2 regions of the Gordonia bronchialis DSM 43247 genome follow, and region 1 is predicted to be linked to the other one. Evidence: riboswitches for the same ligand, from Rfam matches in the RefSeq annotation. Region 1 holds a riboswitch; the other holds the start of a gene.

Region 1 (10,852 bases):
TCGGCTCGACGTCTCGGCGGTGGTCCTCACGCCCAGTCACCAGTTCCCCACCGGAGTGGCGCTGCATCCGGAGCGTCGCGCACAGCTGATCACCTGGGCCCGCCACACCGGTGCGCTGATCGTCGAAGACGACTACGACGGCGAATTCCGTTACGACCGTTCGCCGGTGGGTGCCCTGCAGGCCCTCGGCCCGGATGTCGTCATCCATGCCGGTTCGGTCAGCAAGAGTCTCTCCCCCGCCGTACGCATCGGCTGGCTGGTGCTGCCCACCCGCCTCGTCGACACCGTGGCGTGGGCCAAGGGGGTTCGCGAACCCGACGCCAGTCTCGTCGACCAGCTCGTCCTCGCCCAGATGATCACCTCGGGAGCTTACGACCGCCACATCCGCCGCAGCCGGCAGTTCTACCGCTGGCGATCCGACGCCCTCACCGCCCGCCTGGCGACGATCGGTATCGAGGTGCCGGGCGTCGCCGCCGGACTGCACATGGTCATCCCCGTCGCCGCCGACACGGAGTCCGCGCTCGTTGCGCGTGCACACGAGCGGGGCATTGCCATCGCGGGTCTCGACTTCTTCCGCCATCCGGCCTCGCCGATTCTGCCGGACGGCGGTCTCGTCGTCGGGTTCGGCACGCCATCGGCCTCGAGTTTCGGTGCCGATCTCGACGCGCTGGCCGGCCTGTTCTACTTGCCGAACCGCCGGTTACGTGCCGAATAGTCACGCAGGGCGCGCAGGAAGTCGACGCGACGGAACTCGGGCCAGTACGCGTCGGTGAACCAGATCTCCGAATAGGCGCTCTGCCACAACAGGAATCCGGACAGGCGCTGTTCGCCGGAGGTGCGGATCACCAGATCCGGATCGGGCTGTCCCTTGGTGTAGAGGTTCGCGTCGATGGCCTCGACGGTGACCGCGTCGATCATTTCGGCCGGGGTTGCGCCGGCGGTGAGTCGTTCCTCGAGCAGCGCGCGGACGGCGTCGACGATCTCCTGCCGGCCCCCGTAACCCACCGCGACGTTGACGTTCATCCCGTCGCGTCCGCGGGTGCGGTCCGACGCGGCACGCAGGCGGTCGGCGACAACACCCGGCAGATTGTCGAGTGTGCCAACGATCCGCACCCGCCACTGACCGTCGGGCGCCGAGATCTCGTCCACGATGTCCGGGACGATCTCCATCAGCGCGTCGAGCTCGTCGGACTCCCGGCTCAGGTTTTCGGTGGACAGTAGATAGATGGTCACCGCACCGATCCCGAGATCGGCACACCAACCGAGCATGTCGGCGATCCGCTGGGCACCCACCCGATGACCGTGGCTGACATCCTCGAAGCCGGCCTCACGTGCCCACCGGCGGTTGCCGTCACAGATGATCGCGACATGGCGCGGGATGCGGGCCATGTCCATCAGCTGGATCAGCCGACGCTCGTAAATGCTCAGCACCGGACGCCGGAGCCGGTCGGGCAGCAGCTTCATCGGCGGGTCCTTGCTGTCACGTGGGACACCTTACGCGTCCGGATGAGAGGAGCCCGACGGCGGACGAGACGAACAACCCACTGGCATCACCGATAAGTTACGCTACCGTAGGTTGTGTGAGTACCACGATCCCACCGCAGTCCGCCCTTCCCGAGCGGCCACGTCTGCGTGGCGTCATCCACCACTATTCGGCCTATGTGGCCGCGGTGGCCGGTATCGCGGTGGTGATCGGCGCCGGATTCGAGCGCGGCGCGGTCGCCGCGGGCGCCTGTGCCGTGTACGCGCTCACCGTCTTCGGGGTCTTCGCGGTCAGCGCCTCCTATCACCGCATCCCGTGGAAGACGCCCCGTGCGCAGGTTCGGATGAAGCGAGCCGACCATTCGATGATCTTCCTGTTCATCGCCGGCACCTATACGCCGTTCTGCGCGATGGCACTGCCCGCACCCGCGCGCTGGTGGGTACTCGGCGTCGTCTGGGCCGGCGCGGTGGCCGGGGTGATCCTGAAGATCGCGTGGCCGGGATCGCCGCGCTGGCTCGGGGTGACGCTCTACATTGCACTCGGCTGGGTGATCATCGCCGTCGCCCCGACGCTGATCGCGCAGGCCGGACCGGCGGTCATCATCCTGCTCGCCATCGGTGGCGCGCTCTACAGCATCGGCGGCGTCCTCTACGCGGCACGCTGGCCGAATCCGTGGCCGGCGACCTTCGGTCACCACGAGGTCTTTCACGTCTGCACCGCGATCGCCGCACTGCTGCACTACATCGCCGTCTGGCTGGTGGTGTTGTCCTGATCAGCGATGCACCGCGGCTATGATGCTGCGGTGCATCCGGCCCTGCGCGTGACCCACCAGTTGCGTGGCTGGCTCGTCGGCGTCGTGTCGGCCGTCACCGGTCCCACCGCGCACGCCGCGGCCGCCGGGATGATGCCGGATGCCGATGCGCTCCTCGTCGTTGTGGCGTGCTGCGCGGGGTTCGGCTGGGGTGTGGCGGCACTGTCGCGGGTTCGCCCGGGCTGGGTGGCGACCCTGGCCCTGCTCGGCGGCGCACAAATGTTCGCGCACCTGGCTCTCCTCGTCCTCACCGGCGGTCACGGGCACGCGCTGACCTCCACGATGCTGGGCCTGCACGCGCTGGCAACTCTGGTGGCCGCGGCTGCCGTGCAGGCGACAGAACCCGCTGTCGTCGGTGTTCTCACCACGATCCTCCGCCTGGTACGGGCCGTTCTCGGCCCGCCGCCGGCGGAGTCTGCTCTGCTCCTCGTCGGGACCCCTCTCTCGACCGATCTTCGCGACCGGTTGCGTGCCCGCGCGCCGCTCGACACCCGCGGACCTCCCCTTCCGGCCGAACACCTCTGACACCCCGGGACGAACCGATCGTCCCGGGTTCCTCCTTCTTTCCCCGCTTCTGCCCGGAAGGCATTTCGTCATGTCCCTCATCAGGAGACTCCACTTCTACGCCGGCATCCTCGTCGCCCCCTTTCTGATCGTCGCGACGATCAGTGGTGGCCTCTACGCGATCGCGCCGACCCTCGAACAACTCGTCTATCGCGATCAGCTGCACACCTCGAGCACCGGCGAACCCGCCGCCGTCGCCGATCAGGTGCGAGCAGCCACCGCATTACGACCCGATCTGCAGCTCTCGGCCGTCCGGCCGGCGGCCGAATCCGGAGACACCACCCGGGTGCTGTTCACCGATCCCACGCTCGGCGAGTCCGAACGGCTCGCCGTCTTCATCGACCCCGTCACCCTCGAGTCCACCGGCGCGCTGGTGTCCTACGGCAGTAGCGCGGCCCTCCCGATCCGCACCTGGATCAGCCAGTTGCACCGGCACCTGCATCTGGGCGAACCGGGCCGTCTCTACAGCGAGCTGGCCGCGTCGTGGCTGTGGGTGATCGCGCTCGGCGGGCTGGCGCTGTGGATCACGCGCCACCGGCAACGGCGCCGCGCCGGACGTGCGGCCCGCCTCCTCACACCGGACCGCTCGGTCACCGGCCGCAGCCGCAACCTCAGCTGGCACGGCGCGATCGGCGTCTGGGTCGTCGTCGGTCTGGTGTTCCTGTCGGCCACCGGCCTCACCTGGTCGCGTTATGCGGGTGAGAACGTCGCCGAGCTACGTACCGCGCTGAGTTGGACGACACCGGAGATGAGCACTTCGCTCAGCGGCGCCGACACCGGCTCCTCGGCACACGCCGATCACGGTGGCCATTCGGAGAGCAGTACCGAAACACCTTCGGACACACCGATATCCACGCTCACTCAGCTCGATTCGGCCCTCGCCGTGGCCGCCGCGCAGGGAGTCGACGAGGCGGTCGAGGCCACCATCCCGTCGGCTCCCGGCACTGCGATCAGCGTCACCGAGACCCGGCAGCCCTGGCAACTGTCCCCCGATGCGATCGCGATCGACCCGACCACCGGCCGGATCGTCGACGAGTCGCGCTTCGGTGACTGGCCGCTGGCCGCACAGCTGACCACCTGGGGAATCGCGCTGCACATGGGCATCCTGTTCGGGCTGCTCAACCAGATCCTGTTGCTGGCGTTGGTCATTGCGCTGCTGACCCTCATCGTCCGCGGCTACCTGATGTGGTGGCAGCGGCGGCCCCGGCGGGCCGGCACGGTCGGTGTCGGCCGCCCGCCGGCGCGCGGAACGCTGCGACGGCTGCCCGTGCCCACCCTGGTTGCCGTGGTGGTCGCCGCAGTGGCAGTCGGGTGGTTCATCCCGCTACTGGGCATCAGCCTGCTCGCCTTCCTGGCGATCGACGTGGCGAGCGGACAGATCGGGCGACTACGTGCTCAGGCCGACGGCCGGCGGAACAACACCGTTCGGGTGCCGTCGGAGGAGACCACCACGTCCACACCCACCCGGTAGACCTCGGCGATGAGGCCTTCGGTGAGCACCTCGTGGGGCTCACCGAAGGCCACCACCGCTCCGCGGCGCAGGATCAGCACACGATCGCAGAACATCGACGCGTGATTGAGGTCGTGCAGGGCCAGGTAGCTGGTCACCGGTAGCGCGGCGACGAAGTCGAGCAGTTCGAGTTGATGGTGGATGTCGAGGTGATTGGTCGGCTCGTCGAGCAGCAGTTCCCGCGGCTCCTGTGCCAGTGCGCGAGCTATCTGGGCACGCTGCTGCTCACCCCCGGACAGGGTGTGCCACAGGTCATGTGCCTTGTCGGTGAGCCCGGTGCGCGCGATCGCGTCGGCGACGACGCGTTCACCCTCGTCGTCGCCGCCGAAGGCCGAACTGTGTGGGATGCGTCCGAGCCGGACCACATCGATGACGGCGAGATCGACATCGGTGGTCGCGTGCTGGGAGACCATCGCGACCCGCCGCGCGATCTGCCGTCGACGTAGCCGCCGGATGTCGGTGCCCTCCAGGGTCACCGTCCCCTGCTGGGGATGCGCGAGGCCACCGAGAGCACGCAGCAGCGACGACTTCCCCGACCCGTTGGGGCCCAGGATGCCGATGGTCTCCCCCTCTGTGGGGCGCAACGTCACGTCGTCGAGGACCAGGTTGCCGCCACGGCTCCACGAGAGTCCCTTGGCCTCCAGAGTCATTTCGGCCCCCACATCATGCCTGCCCTCATGTCGGCTTCCGCATCCGGAAGAGCAGCGCAGCGAACACCGGGACCCCGATCAGCGCGGTCACCACACCCACCGGAACCTCCTGCGGCGCAAAGACGGTACGGGCGATGGCGTCGACCCAGATCATGAAGATCCCGCCCGAGACGGCGACCGCCGGCAGCAGCAGGCGATGCTTCACCCCGACGACGAGTCGCGTGGCGTGTGGCAACACCAAGCCCACGAAACCGATCGCGCCCACCGCGCTCACCAGGGTCGCGGTCACCAGGGCGACCACCACCAGCAGCCCGGCCCGCACCCAGGCCACCGACACCCCTAGCGATGCGGCGGCGCTGTTGCCGAAGGTGAAGGCATCCAGCGCCCGCGCCTGCCAGATACACACGGCGAACCCGATTCCCACCGCGATCGCCGCCGCCGCCACATCCGCCCAGTCCACCCCGGACAGCGAGCCGAGCAACCAGAACAGGATGCCGCGGATGCGTTCGGCGTCGGCCGACGAGATCACGATGAACGAGGTCAGTGCCGAGAACAGTTGGGTGCCGGCGACTCCTGCGAGAACGATGCGCGAGGTCCCACCGCCGGCGCCGTAGGCCAGCAGCATCACCAGGGCGAAGGAGGCGATCGCCCCCAGGAACGCACCACCCGACAGCGACACCGCGCCCGACCCGATGCCGAGCACCACTACCGCCACCGCACCGGTGGACGCCCCGGACGAGACCCCGAGGACGTAGGGATCGGCGAGCGGATTGCGCAGCAACGACTGCATGATGACACCGCACAGTGCCAGTCCGGCACCGCAGACGGCGGCCATCACCGCGCGCGGCAGACGCCACTGCCACACGATGCCGTCCCGGATCGCCGACAGCCCCGACGGCGGACCACCGAGATGCGCGACCAGGACCCGGTAGACGTCGGCCGGAGACAGGTCGGCGACACCGATCGTCGTCGACGCGGCGATCGAGAGCACCAGCACCACCGGCCCGGCGACCCACAGAATCCGGGTGGTCAGCGCGCCAACCCCCAATGCCGCAGTGCGGCAGCGGTTTTCTCCACCCCGTCGACCGTGCGGATCGACGGATTGAGGTCGGCACCGTTGACCACCACGTACCGGCGATTACGCACGGCAGCCATCTCCCGGGTCACCGGGTTCGATTCGAGGAAGGCGATCTTGCTGTCGAGCGCGTCGCCGTCGATACTGCGCCGGCTCAGATCGGCCAGCACCAGCACCGTCGGGTCGGCTTCCGCGATGGATTCCCAACTCACCTGTGGCCATTCGTCTTTGGTTCCGACGAAGACGTTGCGGGCGCCCACCGCCGACGCGATGACTCCCGACGATCCGCAACAGCCCGCCACATATGGTGTCTTGGTGTCGGCGAACCAGAACACCATCGACACGTCCGGCGCCTCGACGTCGCCGGCCGCAGCGCTCTGCCGACGCCGCAGGTCGGCGACGAGCGCCTCACCCCGCTCGGTCACCCCGAAGATGCGCGCCAGTTCCCGGATCTCCTGATGGACGAGATCCATCGTGAACGGTTCGGTCCGCGCGCCGTCGGCATTCACGCTCTCCCCGGTCTTGCCCACGCAATCCGTCGGGGACAGGTAGGTTCCGACGCCGAGCTTCTCGAACTGGGCACGCTCGGCGACCCCGCCGGGCCCCAGGGTCCCGCCGAAGGAGGCAGTGACGAAGTCGGGTTCGGTGGCCAGCACCGCCTCGAAGGACGGTTTGTTGTCCGCCAGGCGCGGTACCCGCTCGTTGTCGGCGACGAGATTCGGCCGGACCGGATCGGTCCAGGTGGCGGTACCGACCATCCGGTCGGCCAGGCCGAGCGACAGCAGGATCTCGGTGGAACCCTGATTGAGGGAGACGACGCGCTGCGGGGGTGCGGTCACGGTGGTGGTGACGCCGCAGTTCTCGACCGATGTTGCGCCTGCCGCCGTGGCGTCGTCGGAAGTGGTTGTGGAACAGGCGCTCACGGCGGTCAGGGTCAGCGTGGCGATACCCAGGCCGCAGATCAGCCGGGCCGGACGATGCAGGGACATGACAATGCCCTCAGCTCGGGGCCTGTGCGCGAGGCCGGGAATCGGAAACCAGCACTCGGCGAGTAGTCGGACTCCGGCCCGGCGGATGTCATGACACCCGCGGCCGTCACCGTTGCGCGCCAGTCCCGGATTCCCACCGGGTTCCCTCACCGAACGCCTCGATCAGCCTACCGGCGCCCGATTGGTCCGAGTTTCCCGGCCCGTCACGCACCGGTCCGGTCCTCGTCGCCGTCCGGACAACCGACGCTGCTGTGGTGGCGGGGTGGCCACATCCACGTCCGGACATCCGATGTCGCGACGACGTCTCCTCGGCTGGGCCGGGGTTGCTGCCGGACTCGTCGCGACCTCGGGACTGCGGTCCTCCGAAGCGGATTCGATCCCTCCCCCGCCACGACGCGGCGATCACGTGTTCACCCTCGGCGTGGCCTCCGGCGATCCGCTGCCCGACGGGGTGGTGTTGTGGACCCGGCTGGCGGTGGACCCCACGGCCCGGGGTGGCGGGATGTGCGGGGAATCCGTACGCGTCGACTGGGAGTTGGCCACCGACGCGTCGATGCGCCGGGTGATCCGACGCGGGAGTGCGGTGGCCGACGAGCGAGGCGGCCACGCCGTGCACATCGATGTGCGCGGCCTCGAACCCGCCGCCGACTACTTCTACCGCTTTCGTGCTCTCGGCGACATGTCCCCGATCGGCCGGACCCGCACCGCACCGGCTTCGCACGCGCGCACCGGGCTGCTCACCGTCGCGGTGGCGTCCTGCCAGAACTGGGCCGAGGGCTTCTACGTCGCCCACCGGGATCTCGCGCGGCGGGCACCGGATGTGGTGCTCCACCTCGGGGACTACATCTACGAGACGCCGATCGTGGCGGCCGGTCCTCGACGGCACCTTCCGCGGCCCCGCTCGACCACCCGGGAGGCACGATCGCTGCACGATTATCGCGATCGCTACGCGCTGTATCATTCGGACCCGGATCTTCAAGCAGCGCGCCAGCTTTCCCCCTTCATCATCGCCTTCGACGACCATGAGGTGGACAACAACTGGGCGGGCCCCGTACCCGAGGACGGCACACCGGCGGCTCAGTTCCGGCTACGACGGGCCGCCGCTCTGCGCGCCTGGTGGGAGAACACACCGACCCGGCGATCGGCACGCCCACGAGGTGTCGATCTGCGCGCCTACCGCCGCTTCACCTTCGGCGACCTCGCCGAATTCCATCTGCTCGACACCCGTAGTCACCGCAGCGATCAGGTCAACGGCGACAACGACACCGCACAGAATGTGCACACCGCCGATCCGACGCGCACGATGCTGGGCGCGACGCAGGAACGGTGGCTGCTCGACGGCCTCGCGCGCCGACGCAGCCGGTGGAACGTGATCGCCCAGCAGATTCCGATGGCCGACCTCGCCCGCCTCGACGGAACAACGCGCGCGGTGAGCATGGACGGCTGGAGCGGCTACGAGCCGGCACGGGCACGGGTTCTCGACGGCGCCCACGAACGCGGGGTGAGAAACCTCGTCTCCCTCGCCGGCGACATCCATCGCACCGTCGTCGCCGATCTGCGATCGGACTATCGACACCAATCCCCGGTCCTCGGTGTGGAACTCGCCGGGACCTCGATCACCTCCGGCGGGAACGGGGCCAACAGCGACCTCGATGACGCGCGGTTGAAGGAGGCCTCCCCGCACGTGCGGTTCGGCAACGCACAGCGCGGCTATTTGCTCAACCGTATCCGCCCCGGCCACTGGGAAACCGAGATCCGCGTCACCGACTCCGTGACCGATCCGGCGGCCACCCTGTATCGGCACTCCCTCATCACCGTTCCGGCCGCCCGGGCCGAGATCGACGTGGTGTGAGGATTGGATGGTTCTGCCCAGCGCAGAATCATGCCGCCCTCGGCAGTGCCACACCCGAGGGCGCGTGTCCGCATCGGACGATGTGCTCATGAGCGACGACAAAGCGCCAACGCGTCTGCACGAGAAGACCATCGACAACCTTCGCACCCAACGAATCCTGCTACTCGACACAGCCCTCGACGACGAGATCGGGTCCGAACTCTGCGCACAGATGGTGTTGCTGTCGGTGGAGGATCCCGTCGCCGACATCGCGCTGTGGATCAACTCTCCCGGCGGATCGGTACCGGCGATGCTCGCGATCATGGATACCATGCGCTTGATTCCCAACGACATTCGCACGGTGAACCTTGGAATGGCCTACAGCGCCGGACAATTCCTGTTGTGCTGCGGCACCGCCGGTAAGCGGTTCATCCTGCCGCATGCCAAGGTGCTGCTCCATCAGGGTTCGGCCGGCATCGGCGGTTACGCCCCCGACATCGAGTTGCAAGCCGACGACCTGCGTCACGTCCGCGACACCGTTCTCGGGATCATCGCCGAGCAGACCGGCCAACCACCGGAACGCGTCTTCGACGACTCGCTGCGTGATCATGTGTTCACCGCCGACGAGGCGATCGCCTATGGCTTCGTCGATCACCTGGCCGCCGACCTGACCCAGATCCGGCCGTTGGCGACCGCAGCCACCGGATTCGGGGTGAACCGATGAGCACGTACACGATCCCCAACGTGGTCAGCCGCACCCCGCAGGGTGAACGGGTCATGGACGTCTACAGCAGGTTGCTCGAGGAACGCATCATCTACCTCGGTACCCCGGTTGACGACGACGTCGCCAATGCGCTCATCGCGCAGATCCTGCACCTGGATTCCGACAATCCGGAGGCGCCGATCGATCTGTACATCAACTCCACCGGCGGTTCGGTGAACGCGACCTTCGCGTTGTACGACACGATGCAGTACTGTCACGCACCCATCGCGACAACCTGTGTGGGCCAGGCACTCTCGTCGTCGGCACTCCTGCTGGCCGCAGGCGACGCGGGCCGGCGCTCGGTACTCCCGCACGCACGCGTACTGCTTCATCAGCCGTCGGGACAGGGTCGCGGAACGATCCCCGATCTCATCCTGGCCGCCGAAGAGATCCTGCGGGTACGCGAAGAGATGGAGGAGGCGCTGAGCCGGCACACCGGTCGCGACATCGCCACACTTCGCCGCGACACCGACCGCGACCGCGTGCTACGCGCCGACGAGATCGTCGACTACGGCATCGCCGATGCGGTCATCGCCCATACCGGGGTGATCCGACACACCTGACCACGGTTCACGCGGCCAGCGCGACCGGCCCGCGGTAACCGGCGCGCGGGGCGATCGGCGTTGCCGTCGACGAGACCGAACGCAACCGCACCGGTACGGGGCGGTCGAGTTCGCGGATCACCTCGACGGCGAGTCGGCGCAGGTCGAGGTCGAGTGCACCGGCCACCGCGGCCAGCACCTCCGACGAGGCGTCCTTGCGCCCGCGTTCGATCTCCGACAGGTACTGACTCGAGATCCCGGCGCGGGCCGCGGTCTCCACCAGCCGCTCCTCACGGTCGCGCCGGTGACGGCGCAGCACACGTCCGGCCGCCTCACGCCAGAGCGGTTCAGGGTCACGGCGCGCTGTACCGGGGTTCATACCCACCGAGCGTAGGCGTCCGGTGCGCGAGACCGAGACCGGTTCTGCTGTGGGCAGAACGTCGACTCGGCCTCAGGTCCGGGCCAGTGCTGCCAGGACGTCGGCGCTCGCCGCCCACCCCATGCACTTGTCGGTGACCGACTGTCCGTAGGTGAGCGGCCGCGCGTCCGGGGACTGAGCGCCGGGCTCCAGGAAGCTCTCCAACATGAGACCACTGATCCTCGGTGCCTCGCCGGCCGCACGTCGCGCCCGGAT
Region 2 (10,852 bases), 180 kb from region 1:
TGCTCGGCGAGACCCTTCATCTGATCTACGCCACCGCGGTTCTGGGCGGCGAAGAGCAACTCGGCCTTCACGTTCTCGTGGTTGCCGGAGTAGTTGCGCTCGTAGAGCTCGTGGCGGCCACCGAACTCGGAGCCGATTGAATCCCACAGTGCCTTCATGACCTTCACGCGGTCGACGGCGGTGATGCCGTTGGAGCCACGAACGTACTTGTCGAGGTACGGCCGGACGTCGGGGCTCTTGAAATCGGCCGCACTCGACGGGAGATAGATCAGACCCGATGCGACGTCCTGCTCGATGATCTCCTTGATCCGCGGGTAGCCCTGCATCATGAACATGCGGTAGGTGAGCCCGTATTCGAGTCGGGGGATCACGGTGTCGCCGATCCATGGCTCCGGGTTGTGGGCCATGGCGTCGGTGAGCGTCCAGAACAGATTGCGCCAGCCGATGACCTCACCGACGCGGGTCTGCACGCCGCGGAACCCGCCGGAGCCGGTGCAGTCGAGGGCCTTCATCAACAGGCCGGCGATGAAGTCGAGTTTGACCGCGAGCCGCGTGCAGCCCTGGAAGGTGAAGCGGGGCAGGAAGCCGGACTGCGGGAAGAACGCGTTGATGCGCTCGACGTCGCCGTACATGAAGACGTTCTCCCACGGCACGAGCACCTTGTCGAAGACGAAGATGGTGTCGTTCTCGTCCATCCGGCTCGACAGTGGGTAGTCGAAGGGGCTGCCCATCACGGCGGCCTGCTCGGTGTAGGACGACCGGCAGATCAGTTTGATGCCCGGTGCGTCCATCGGGACCGTGCAGATGAGGGCGAATTCCTTCTTCTTGATCGGCAGGCCGTAGTGGGCGATGAAGTTGTAGTTGGTGATGGCCGATCCGGTGGCGACCACCTTGGCGCCGGAAACCACCAGGCCGGCGTCGGTCTCCTTCTCCACCTTCATGAAGACGTCACCCACCTCGTCGGGCGGCAGCTGGCGGTCGACGGGCGGATTGATGATGGCGTGATTCCAGTAGAGGACCTTCTCCTGGGATTCGCGGTACCATCGTTCGGCGTTGGCCTCGAAAGGTGCGTAGAGGTCCTTGTTGGCGTGCAGGGTGCCCAGGAAGCTGGCCTTGTAGTCGGGGGAGCGGCCCATCCAGCCGTAGGTCATCCGCGCCCACTCGGCGATCGCGTCGCGTTCCTTGATGAGATCGTCGGAGCTGGTCGGAGCCTTGAAGAAGGGCATGGTGACGCCCCCGTTGCCGGTGTCGGTCGCGGTGGTGACCTTGTCCTTGGTCGCCGGGTCGTGCATGGAGTCGTAGAGCCGGGCGGTCATCCGGATCGGGTTGCGGAAGGCCGGATGGGTGGTGACGTCCTTGACGCGCTCACCGTGCAGCCAGATCTCGCGGCCGTCGCGCAGCGACTCGATGTACTCGTCGCCGGTCATCGGCCGTGATGCGAAGTTCTCGGTCTTGTTCGCCGGCGAGTCGGCGGCCGGATTCACCTGCGGCGCGCCGGTGTCGGGACGTTCGATGGTGGTCATGATTGATACCTCTTTCTGATCGATTGATCGCGAGTGTCGATGAATGATGCTTGGCTGGACGGGACTTGCGGTCAGGCGGACTGTTCGGCGCCGGTGAGGTGAAACGGTGTGAACGTGGTCGTCGAGTCGAACCAGCCCGAATGCGGGTCGTCGGCACTCAGGGTCCACAGGGAATTGACGGTGGGCTCGCCCAGATCGTGGAAAGTGCTGCGGTAGTAGAGAAGTGGTGACTTTCCGCTGGACTCGGCATCAACGATCTCACCGATGAAGATGATGTGGTCGCCACCGTCGTAGCTGCGCCACGGCACGCAGCTGATGGTTGCCGCTGATCCGCACAGGACCGGTGCGGTGGCGCCGTCGGCCCAGACCGGGCCAGGGTTCGCCGGGCGTCCGGCGAAATGCATTGCGATGTCGAGCTGATCGGCCGCGAGGATGTTCACCGCGAACGGCGCGTCGGACAAGAAGTTGCACGCCTTGGACTTTCGGGTCAGCGTCACCTGGCAGAGGCGGGGTTCCAGCGATACGGCGGTGAAGGCTGTCACCGTTGCGCCGTGCGGTTCTCCGTCATTGTTTGCGCAGGTGATGACAGTGACGCCGCTGGCGAACTGGCCGAAGACGTTCTGTAGGGCCCGACGTTCTGTGTCACCGTGTCCCATATGACCTCTCCTTTCGATGAGGCAGAATGTGATGTAGAACATAGGTTGACACCGGCCCGACTTCGATCCGCTGAACGCGATGGCGATCCGGAATGCGCGGTGGAGTCGTGAGGAGTTGTGATGGGCCAGGTCGAGCGGCTTTCCATTCCGGGGGATCCGGAGTGGGAAGCGGCGTCGGCAGCGGTTTCCGACGCCTACTTTCCGCATACGCTGGATCCGCGGGAGGCGGGTAGTACGGCGTTCGACGCCGATGTGGCGGTTACCATGCTCGGGCCGCTGCGCATCGCGCGGATCGGCTGGGGGGCGGAGGTGGCTATCCACACCGAGCATCCGGGCGCCTACGGCATCAACGTCCCGCTCGGGGGTGTGCTGGAAACCCGGGTCGGCGGTAATGCGGTGGTCTCCACCAACGGGCTGGCCACGGTGAACCCGCCGGACACCCCGGCCGAGATCACACGGTGGTCGAGTACGTGCACGATTGTGGGCGTCAAGATCGACCGGGATTTTCTGCAGCACGAACTCTGCCGCGTCACGGGGCGACCCGACGCCACCATCCCGGATCAGCTGGATCTGCACTCACCGGAGGGGGCGAGCTGGTTCCGCCTCGTTCAGTCCATCGCGGGTCAGCCGACCGACGACCCGCTCCTGGCCAATCCGCTCATCGCCCAGCAACTCGCCGGGTCGCTGACCGATGCCTTCCTGCTCGCCGCCGTGCCCGACGATCCGGCCGATCTGAGCCGGCTGCAGCCGCGCATCGTGACGCGGGTACTCGACGCGCTACGGGCCGATCCGGCCCGGCCGTGGTCGGCCGCCGACATGGCCGATGTCGCCGGCGTGAGTGTCCGTCGCCTCCAGGAGGGCTTCCGTGAGTACGTCGGACGGACCCCGCGGGAGTGCCTCACCGAGATCCGGCTCGCCGCCGTCCACGCCGACCTGACCTCGGGTGCGGTGGCCTCGGTGACCGATGCGGCGATGAAATGGGGGTTCACCCACACCGGTCGGTTCGCCGCCGCATTCCGCACCAAGTACGGGGTGGCTCCGTCGCAGGTGTTGCGCGAAGCGTGAGGCGCGATCACCGCCGCCCGAACCCCGGGCGGCGGTGATCGTGTCGTGCTACCTACTCCGGATCAGACGAGCTGTTCGCGCATGGTCTGCGCGGCGGCGACCATGTTCCGCAGCGACTCGACCACCTCGCCGGTGTCGCGGGTTTTGAGGCCGCAGTCCGGATTCACCCAGAGACGCTGCGCATCAACGGCTTTGAGTGCCGATGCGAGGGAGTTCTCGATCTCGGCGGTACCTGGAACGCGCGGAGAGTGGATGTCGTAGACACCCGGGCCCACCGCATTGGCGAAGCCGATCGCATTGAGATCGTCGAGTACCTCCATGTGTGAGCGGGCGGCCTCGATCGAGGTGACGTCCGCGTCGAGGGCGGCGATCGCACCGATCACCTCACCGAACTCCGAATAGCACAGGTGTATACCGCGCCGGCCAATTCGGGTAGACCGCCGACGGCATCGGTCACCAGTGACGGTTCGTCGAACTGGACCCATTCCACGCCGGCGTCGACGAGATGATCGAGTAACTCGAAGTAGGCCGGTACGACGTCGTCGATACGCGTGATCGGATGGGGCGCACCGTCAACCGCCTTGCACAGGGTGAGGAAGGTGACCGGGCCGAGTACGACCGGCCGGGCGGGGATCCCGAGCGCGTGGGCCGCGGCGATCTCGGCGAGAATCTTCTCCGGCCGCAGGCGGAACGTGGTCGCCGCCGAGATCTCCGGCACCAGATAGTGATAGTTGGTGTCGAACCACTTGGTCATCTCGAGCGGCGCGATCTCCGTGGTCCCGCGGGCCGCGGCGAAGTACCGGTCGAGCGGATCGGTGACCCCGGCGACCCGAGGCGGAAGCGCGTCGAGCATGACCGCGGTGTCGAGGACGTGGTCGTAGAACGAGAAGGTGTTGACCGGGACCGAATCAAGCCCGGCCGCAACGAGTTCGGTCCAGGTCTGGCGCCGCAGATCGGCGGCGACGGTGTGGAGGTCGGCGGCCGGCACGCGGCCCGCCCAGTATCCTTCGACGGCACGTTTGAGTTCGCGGCCGGGTCCGATGCGGGCGGTACCGAGAACGGTCGCGGTGAACGGTCGTGGTGACATGTGTGTACTCCTGCAGGACAGACGGATGGTCTCCCCGCCCTGCATGGGTACGTCGAGCAAGCCCCTCCGGCGCCGAAAAGGTGGTACAGACACCGTGATTCGCCAGTTCGACCTGCGCCCATTCCACGAGGCGGCGAGCCACCGGACGCAGCGCGTCCGGTACACCTGGCAGGTCTTCGGGCTCACCGGCGTGCGACGTCGATGGACGTGGCTCCTACTGGCCGTCGCTTCCCGGACCCGCAGGTCCAGTGCTCGTTGACGGCGGTCGTTCCGGCATACCGCTGCGGGACAGCTCCGGATTCACACCGGATTCCCTCTCACCCGACCGTTCACCGAACGGGCGGGCTCGACGCCGGCCGGTGTCGTAGGGGCTCCATGATCGACACGGTCGGCGAACCAACTGCACCACCGACCATAGTGGATGCCGCGCGTCCGGCAGGACCGGGTACCCCGGAGGGCGACGCGGCGATCAGGCCGGCACGGGGTGGGCGGCGCGCTGTTGTGCGGCGGCCCGATGCAGGATGCGGTGCGCGCCGCGATACAGATGACTGTGCTCCGAGGTCGACGACCAGAGGCGTCCGCCCGCCTGGCGCAGCAACTCGGCGGCCAGCGTCGACGCCGTGCGCGGCGGGATCACCAGAACGGTCACGTCGGCGCGCTCGGCGGTGATGCACATCAGCGGCAGCGTCTCCGGTCCCTGCGCGGAGTCCAGACCGGGATAGCGGCCCAGGTTGCGCCAGTTGACCTCGATACCGGTGATGGTGCCCAGACGCTCACGGGCAGCCGACTGCAGTCCGCCGAGTTCGGTGGAGATGTGGTCGGTGTAGGGCAGCCACGCACCGCCGATGACGTCGGATAGGTCGGCGGCGAGGCTCAGGCGCGTCGGGCCCAGGGTGGGCGCCGGCGCGCTCCCGGCGGTCATTGCTGTCCGGTGGAGGAGGAGTCGACGTCGGAGTCGGAGAACTCGAGGTCGACGGTCGCCGTTGTCGCGGCATCGGTATGCGGTGCGGCATCGGGATGAGAGAAGAGGGGATCGGCGTTCACCGGAGGTCCAATCAGTTCGTGCGGTCGTCAGATTCGTCGCCGCCATCTCGACTCTACGCGTGGGGGGCCCGGCCACCCGCCAGCGGGTGCGGCGAGTCGCTCAACTGCCCCGGTACGTCGAGTAGGCGAACGGGCTCAGGAGCAGCGGGACGTGATGGTGGCGGTCGGGGTCGTCGATCTCGAAACAGATGTCGACCTCGGGGTAGAAACCGGTGATGTCGTTGTCGGCGAACCAGTTCCCGGTGTCGAAGACGAGGTGATAGATCCCGGGGACCAGTGCCTCGGTGGTGACCTGCCCGATCCGGCCATCGGAATCGGTGACGCCCGAAGACAATTCGGTGCCACTGGCATCCTGCAGGACCACGGCGACGCCGGCCGCCGGAGCGCCCGTCACCGCGTCGAGCACATGGGTGGACAGCCCGCTCATACGTCGGCGACCTCGCCGGCGAAACGTCCCGCCGGTGCCAGCATGCGCTGCAGGCGGCTCCGGTTGATCTTGGCCAGTTCCATGCGCAGCACCCTACGCTCGGTGGCCGGGTCATTGCGCAGACGCTGCTCGAGGATGGCGAGGAGTTCATCGGCGGGCCGGCCGTTGGCGAATACGAGGTAGACGTGCCCGAACTTCTCGTCGTAGGCCTCGTTGAGTTCGCGCAGCCGCGCCAGTACCGCCGGATCGGCCCCCGCCACACCCGACTGCTCCCGCTTCGACGACGGGTTGTCGGGTCGTTCACCGATGCGGGGATGGCCGGCCAACGCCTCGTCGAGGTCGGCGTCGGTGAGTTCGGCCAGGATCAGGTCCGCGTACTCCAGCAGCGCCTCCTCGTCGGGAAACGGTCTGGCCCGGGCCACCCGCAGCGCCCAGATCGATGAACTGCAGCATTCGTAGAGCGCGCTGATCGCCTGTCTCTCCGTCAGTCCGTTGAAACTGTCGATACCGCGCCAATCGACTCGTCGCATGCCGCTCAGCCTAGGAGAGTTCGGGCTGACGACTGAAACGCGCGGAGGTGATGGGGTTGGCGTCGGCCACGAGGTCGTCGAAGCGGTAGTTGGCGATCTTCGCGATCTCGATGAGCGCGAACGACTTCTCGGACGTCTCCGCGTTGTCCATCCGCGACCAGCCGTGCCGCAGGACGCGGTCGTAGCGTTCGGTCTCGCGGGCGCAGATCACCAGCGGGAACCCGAAGTGCTCGCGGTAGGCCGAGGCGAGGTTGACGACGTTCTCGTGCTCGGTCTCCTCGAGATGGGACAGTCCCTTGTGGTCGACGGCGATCAGTTCGCCGGTCTCGGCGTCCTCGGCACCGAGATCGGGGAAGGCGCGGATCAGTTCGAGGTGCTGCGCGTCGCTGCCGGTGAGCATGGCCTCCTGGAAGGCGCTGCGCAGGTCGTGCACGTCTTCGAAGGGCCGCTGCTCGAAGGCGCGGTCGAGGACCCAGTCGACGTGCTGGACGACGCCGCCGAAGGTGTCGCGGAACTGTTCCTTGGTCATCGTGTTGACCTCGTCGAGGGTGATCGACCCACCGCCGGCAACCGCGGGTCCGCGCTTGGCGATGTGGAAGAACAGAAGGTTCAACAGGATCGCCGAGATCGCACCCATCGTGATGCCGGTCGAGAAGGGTATCTGCAAGAAGATGTTGGGCATCGCCTGATCGACGCCGGGCAGGGCCGGAACGTCCACCATGGTGCCGTCCTTGGCGATCACCGTGCTCGGTGGTGACGACTGCGAGTGCTCGACGTAGAGCGCGATCGCCAGGGAGGTGGCAGAGATGATGAGGTTGCGGTGGTCGGTGAAGTCGACGGTGGTCAGCGTCTGGATGCCGACGATCGCGACGGTGGCGAACATGATCAGCGCGGCGCCGCCGAGCACCGGTGCCGGGATCGATTCGACGATCTTGGCCAGCTTGGGCAGTACGCCGAGGATGATCATGATGACACCGGCGCAGGCGACCACCCAGCGGCTCTTGACCCCGGTCAGCCGAACCAGACCCACGTTCTCGGAGAACGCGGTGTACGGGAAGGAGTTGAACGAGCCGCCGATCACCGTCGCCAACCCGTCCGCGCGGACGGTGGCGGCGATGTCGCTCTTCTTGATGCGTTTGCCGACGATCTCACCGGTCGCGAAGACCGAACCGGTCGATTCGACGATCACGACGAGCAACACCACGATCAGCGAGACGATCGCCACCAGGTCGAAGCGCGGCCAGCCGAAGGCGAACGGAGGGGTGAAACCCACCCAACTCGCCTCGCCGACGCTGCTGAAATTCGCGTCGCCGAGCAGCCAGGCGACGAAGGTCCCGACCGCGAGTCCCATCAGCACCGCGATGGTCGCCATGAACCCGCGGAAGAAGCGCTGCATCAACACGATCAGCAGGATCGTGCCGAGGGCATAGAGGTTCCACCGGGGGTTGGCGGGGTCGTGGTCGTGGGTCGCCGGGTCACTGATCGCGTCGCCGGCACCGATCGGCAGCAGACAGATGCCGATGATGGTGATCAGGGTGCCGGTCACCACGGCCGGCAGGAACCGGATGAGTTTGGCGAAGAACGGCGCGATGAGGAACGTGAAGACGCCCGCGGCGATGACCGCGCCGTACACGGTCTGCAGGCCGACACGGGCCGCGTGTTCGCCGGTGCCCGCGTTGTCGTTGGCGATCTTGATCACCGGCGCGAGGGTGGCGAAGGTGATGCCCTGCAGGAGCGGCAGACGCACGCCGATCTTCCAGAATCCGACCGCCTGGAGCAGCGACGCGATGCCGCACGTGAAGAGGTCTGCGGTGATGAGCATCGTCAGCGCTTCGTCGTCGAGGTTGATCGCGCGGGCGATCAGCAACGGCACCAGGACCGCGCCCGCGTAGAACGCGACGACGTGCTGGGCACCGAGCGCGACCATCTTGCCGACCGGGGGAACCTGGTCGACGGGGTGGACGCGCTTGTTCCTCGGGGTGGCTGCCGGGACGGCTTCGGTCGTCATTGGTCTCCTACCGTGATCGCTACGGGGGGAATCATGGACCCACGGACGCGACCTCGCCAGACGGCGGATCGTATATTGCGTCAGGGTTAATCCGACGGACCGACGATGTCCTCGGATGGTGATCGGAGGTGCGATGTCGTCGCGTGAACCGCATGCGGGCCGGGGTGCCGAAGCGTCCGGACGGGTACTGGGAGTGGTGCTCGCCGCCGGTGCCGGAAGCCGCTTCGGGATGCCGAAAATCCTTGCACATCAAGGAGACTGGCTGCGCTCGGCAGTGGCGGCACTGCACGACGGCGGGTGTGACGAGGTCGTCGTGGCGATGGGGGCCGCCGCGGTCGCCGTTCCGCGTGGCGCGAGTGCGCTGGTGGTCGAGAACTGGGCGGACGGATTGAGTGCCTCGGTGTCGGCAGCCATCGGAGCGGCACGTCAGCGGGCGGTGAGCGCCAATGTTCTTTTACAGGTTGTTGACATGCCCGATGTGGGAGCCGATGTGGTCGCACGTGTCCTGGCCGCCGCGCAGGGTCGTCCCGATGCGCTGGTGCGTGCGCAATTCGACGGCGCGCCATCCCATCCGGTCTACCTCGGTGCCGACCATCTACCGGGGGTTCTCGCGGTGCTACGCGGCGACGTGGGCGCGCAGACGTACCTGCGCCGACGCAACGACGTAATCGGCGTCGAGTGCGGGGATCTGGCGAGTGGGCGTGATCGCGACGTGGAGTGAACGCGGTGTGCGGGCTGGGCGCGTCTAGGACTGGGCATCGGCCCGGGCGCCCAGGGCGTACATGACGGTGTCGACGACGGCCTCGTTGTCGACGCGGCCCTTCTCGTGGCCGGTCAGCCGGGGCTGGGTGCAGCGGAGGAACACCGATCCGATCAGCAGGTAGGCGAGTGCGTCGGCGTCCGCCCCGTGATCGACGAGACCCGAGTCCTGGGCCGCACGGATGAAGTTGGCGATCGTCGTGATGCTGTGATGGGGGCCGTGATCGTTCTCGGCCATGACGGCGAAGAGGTCGTCGCGTAGTTCGGCGTCGGCCTGGCTGGCGAGCAGGACATCGAGGCCCGCGTCGAGGAAGGCGCCGACGTTGTCGGTGATGGCGAGCAGGCCGTTGCGCAGTTCGGCAACGGTCGGCGGTGCCTGCAGGGGTGCTGTCTTGAACTCCAGCACGGGGTGGAGCGTGGCCGAGAAGACCGCCTCCAGCAGGCCCTGGCGATCGCCGAAGTGATAGAAGATGCTGCCTTCGGAAATGCCCATCCGCGAAGCGATCTCGCGGGTGGTGAGGCGAGCGAGGCCGCGTTCGCGCAGCACGTCGAGGGTTGCGGCGATGATCTCCTCGCGGCTGGTCTTGGGGGGTCGTCCGCGACGCGTCACAAGTGTGACGATACCGAAGGTGAATTCTTCTTGAAGAATTGCTCAGAATATGGCTTATTGAGCTGCCACTCAGAATATGCGACACTTGCTGAGCTTCTACTCAGAAAAGGAGGTCGCATGTCCCGGAAGTGGTTGACCCTGACCGCCGTCTGTACCGGCGTGTTCATGCTGTTGCTCGACATCACCATCGTCAACGTGGCCCTGCCCGACATCCAGGCCGATCTGGGTGCGTCGCTGTCCGGCCTGCAATGGGTGATCGACGTCTACGCACTGACCCTGGCCGCATTGCTGCTCACCTCGGGCACCATCGCCGACATCGTGGGCCGCAAGGTGGTCTTCGCCACCGGCATCGTGGTCTTCACCGCGGGCTCGCTTGCCTGTGGCCTCGCACCCACCATCGAGTTCCTGGTGACGGCCCGCGCTGTGCAGGGGGTGGGCGGGGCGATCATGTTCGCCACCTCGCTCGCCCTTCTGGCACAGGCCTTCCCGCCGCGTGAACGGGGCGTCGCGTTCGGCGTCTTCGGGGCGGTGACCGGGGTATCGGTTGCCGTCGGCCCGGTGCTCGGTGGACTGCTGACCAGTGGCATCTCCTGGCACTGGATCTTCTACGTCAACATCCCGGTGGGGATCGCGGCGCTCGCCGTGACCATCTGGGGTGTCGACGAGTCCAAGGCTCCGGGCGTCCACCGCATCGACTGGCTCGGCTGCGTGAGTTTCAGTGCCGCACTGGCTTTTCTGGTGTTCGGTCTCATCCGCAGCCACGCCGACGGGTGGGATTCGCTCACGGTTGCCGGTTCGCTGGTGTTGGCCGCAGTACTGATCGTGGCCTTCGTCATCGTGGAACGTGTTGTCGCACAACCGATGATCGATGCGTCGTTGCTGCGGGTACCGACCTTCAACGGCGGACTGGTCGCGGCGTGGGCGATCTCGGCGTCGATGTTCTCCGTGCTGACCTACCTGGTCATCTATCTGCAGTCGATCATGGGCTACTCGGCGCTGGAGGCCGGCCTGCGGTTCCTGCCGTTCTCCGGCGTCGTCTTCGTCGCGGCCGGTGTGGCCGGGCGGCTCTCGGACATCGTGCCAATCCGGTGGCTGATCGCACCCGGTTTCGTCCTCGTCGCGGTGGGCCTGTGGCTGCTGCGC

Evidence for each region. Region 1 has a riboswitch for cobalamin ahead of GBRO_RS08115 (ABC transporter substrate-binding protein). Riboswitches for the same ligand answer to the same signal wherever they lie in the genome.
Region 2: another riboswitch for cobalamin. It lies ahead of GBRO_RS08965 (5-methyltetrahydropteroyltriglutamate--homocysteine S-methyltransferase); the one in region 1 lies ahead of GBRO_RS08115 (ABC transporter substrate-binding protein).

Annotation. Positions count from the first base shown of each region.
Region 1 covers NC_013441.1:1,719,625-1,730,476, reverse strand. The annotation lists gene pdxR (MocR-like pyridoxine biosynthesis transcription factor PdxR) at 1-715, shown strand, start outside; gene GBRO_RS08145 (isoprenyl transferase) at 682-1,464, opposite strand; gene trhA (PAQR family membrane homeostasis protein TrhA) at 1,557-2,255, shown strand; gene GBRO_RS08135 (hypothetical protein) at 2,286-2,819, shown strand; gene GBRO_RS08130 (PepSY-associated TM helix domain-containing protein) at 2,890-4,329, shown strand; gene GBRO_RS08125 (ABC transporter ATP-binding protein) at 4,254-5,018, opposite strand; gene GBRO_RS08120 (FecCD family ABC transporter permease) at 5,044-6,066, opposite strand; gene GBRO_RS08115 (ABC transporter substrate-binding protein) at 6,048-7,082, opposite strand; cobalamin riboswitch at 7,146-7,273, opposite strand; gene GBRO_RS08110 (alkaline phosphatase D family protein) at 7,372-8,934, shown strand; gene GBRO_RS08105 (ClpP family protease) at 9,023-9,637, shown strand; gene GBRO_RS08100 (ClpP family protease) at 9,634-10,239, shown strand; gene GBRO_RS08095 (helix-turn-helix domain-containing protein) at 10,247-10,597, opposite strand; gene GBRO_RS08090 (3-deoxy-7-phosphoheptulonate synthase) at 10,670-10,852, opposite strand, start outside.
Region 2 covers NC_013441.1:1,904,367-1,915,218, forward strand. The annotation lists gene GBRO_RS08945 (4-hydroxyphenylacetate 3-hydroxylase family protein) at 1-1,523, opposite strand, end outside; gene GBRO_RS08950 (flavin reductase family protein) at 1,595-2,179, opposite strand; gene GBRO_RS08955 (AraC family transcriptional regulator) at 2,300-3,244, shown strand; gene GBRO_RS27695 (hypothetical protein) at 3,307-3,627, opposite strand; partial or broken gene GBRO_RS08965 (5-methyltetrahydropteroyltriglutamate--homocysteine S-methyltransferase) at 3,651-4,331, opposite strand; cobalamin riboswitch at 4,482-4,683, opposite strand; gene GBRO_RS08970 (DUF5994 family protein) at 4,801-5,253, opposite strand; gene GBRO_RS27375 (hypothetical protein) at 5,250-5,375, opposite strand; gene uraH (hydroxyisourate hydrolase) at 5,476-5,802, opposite strand; gene uraD (2-oxo-4-hydroxy-4-carboxy-5-ureidoimidazoline decarboxylase) at 5,799-6,332, opposite strand; gene uraD (2-oxo-4-hydroxy-4-carboxy-5-ureidoimidazoline decarboxylase) at 6,343-8,340, opposite strand; gene GBRO_RS08990 (nucleotidyltransferase family protein) at 8,474-9,061, shown strand; gene GBRO_RS24685 (TetR/AcrR family transcriptional regulator) at 9,086-9,709, opposite strand; gene GBRO_RS09000 (MFS transporter) at 9,827-10,852, shown strand, end outside.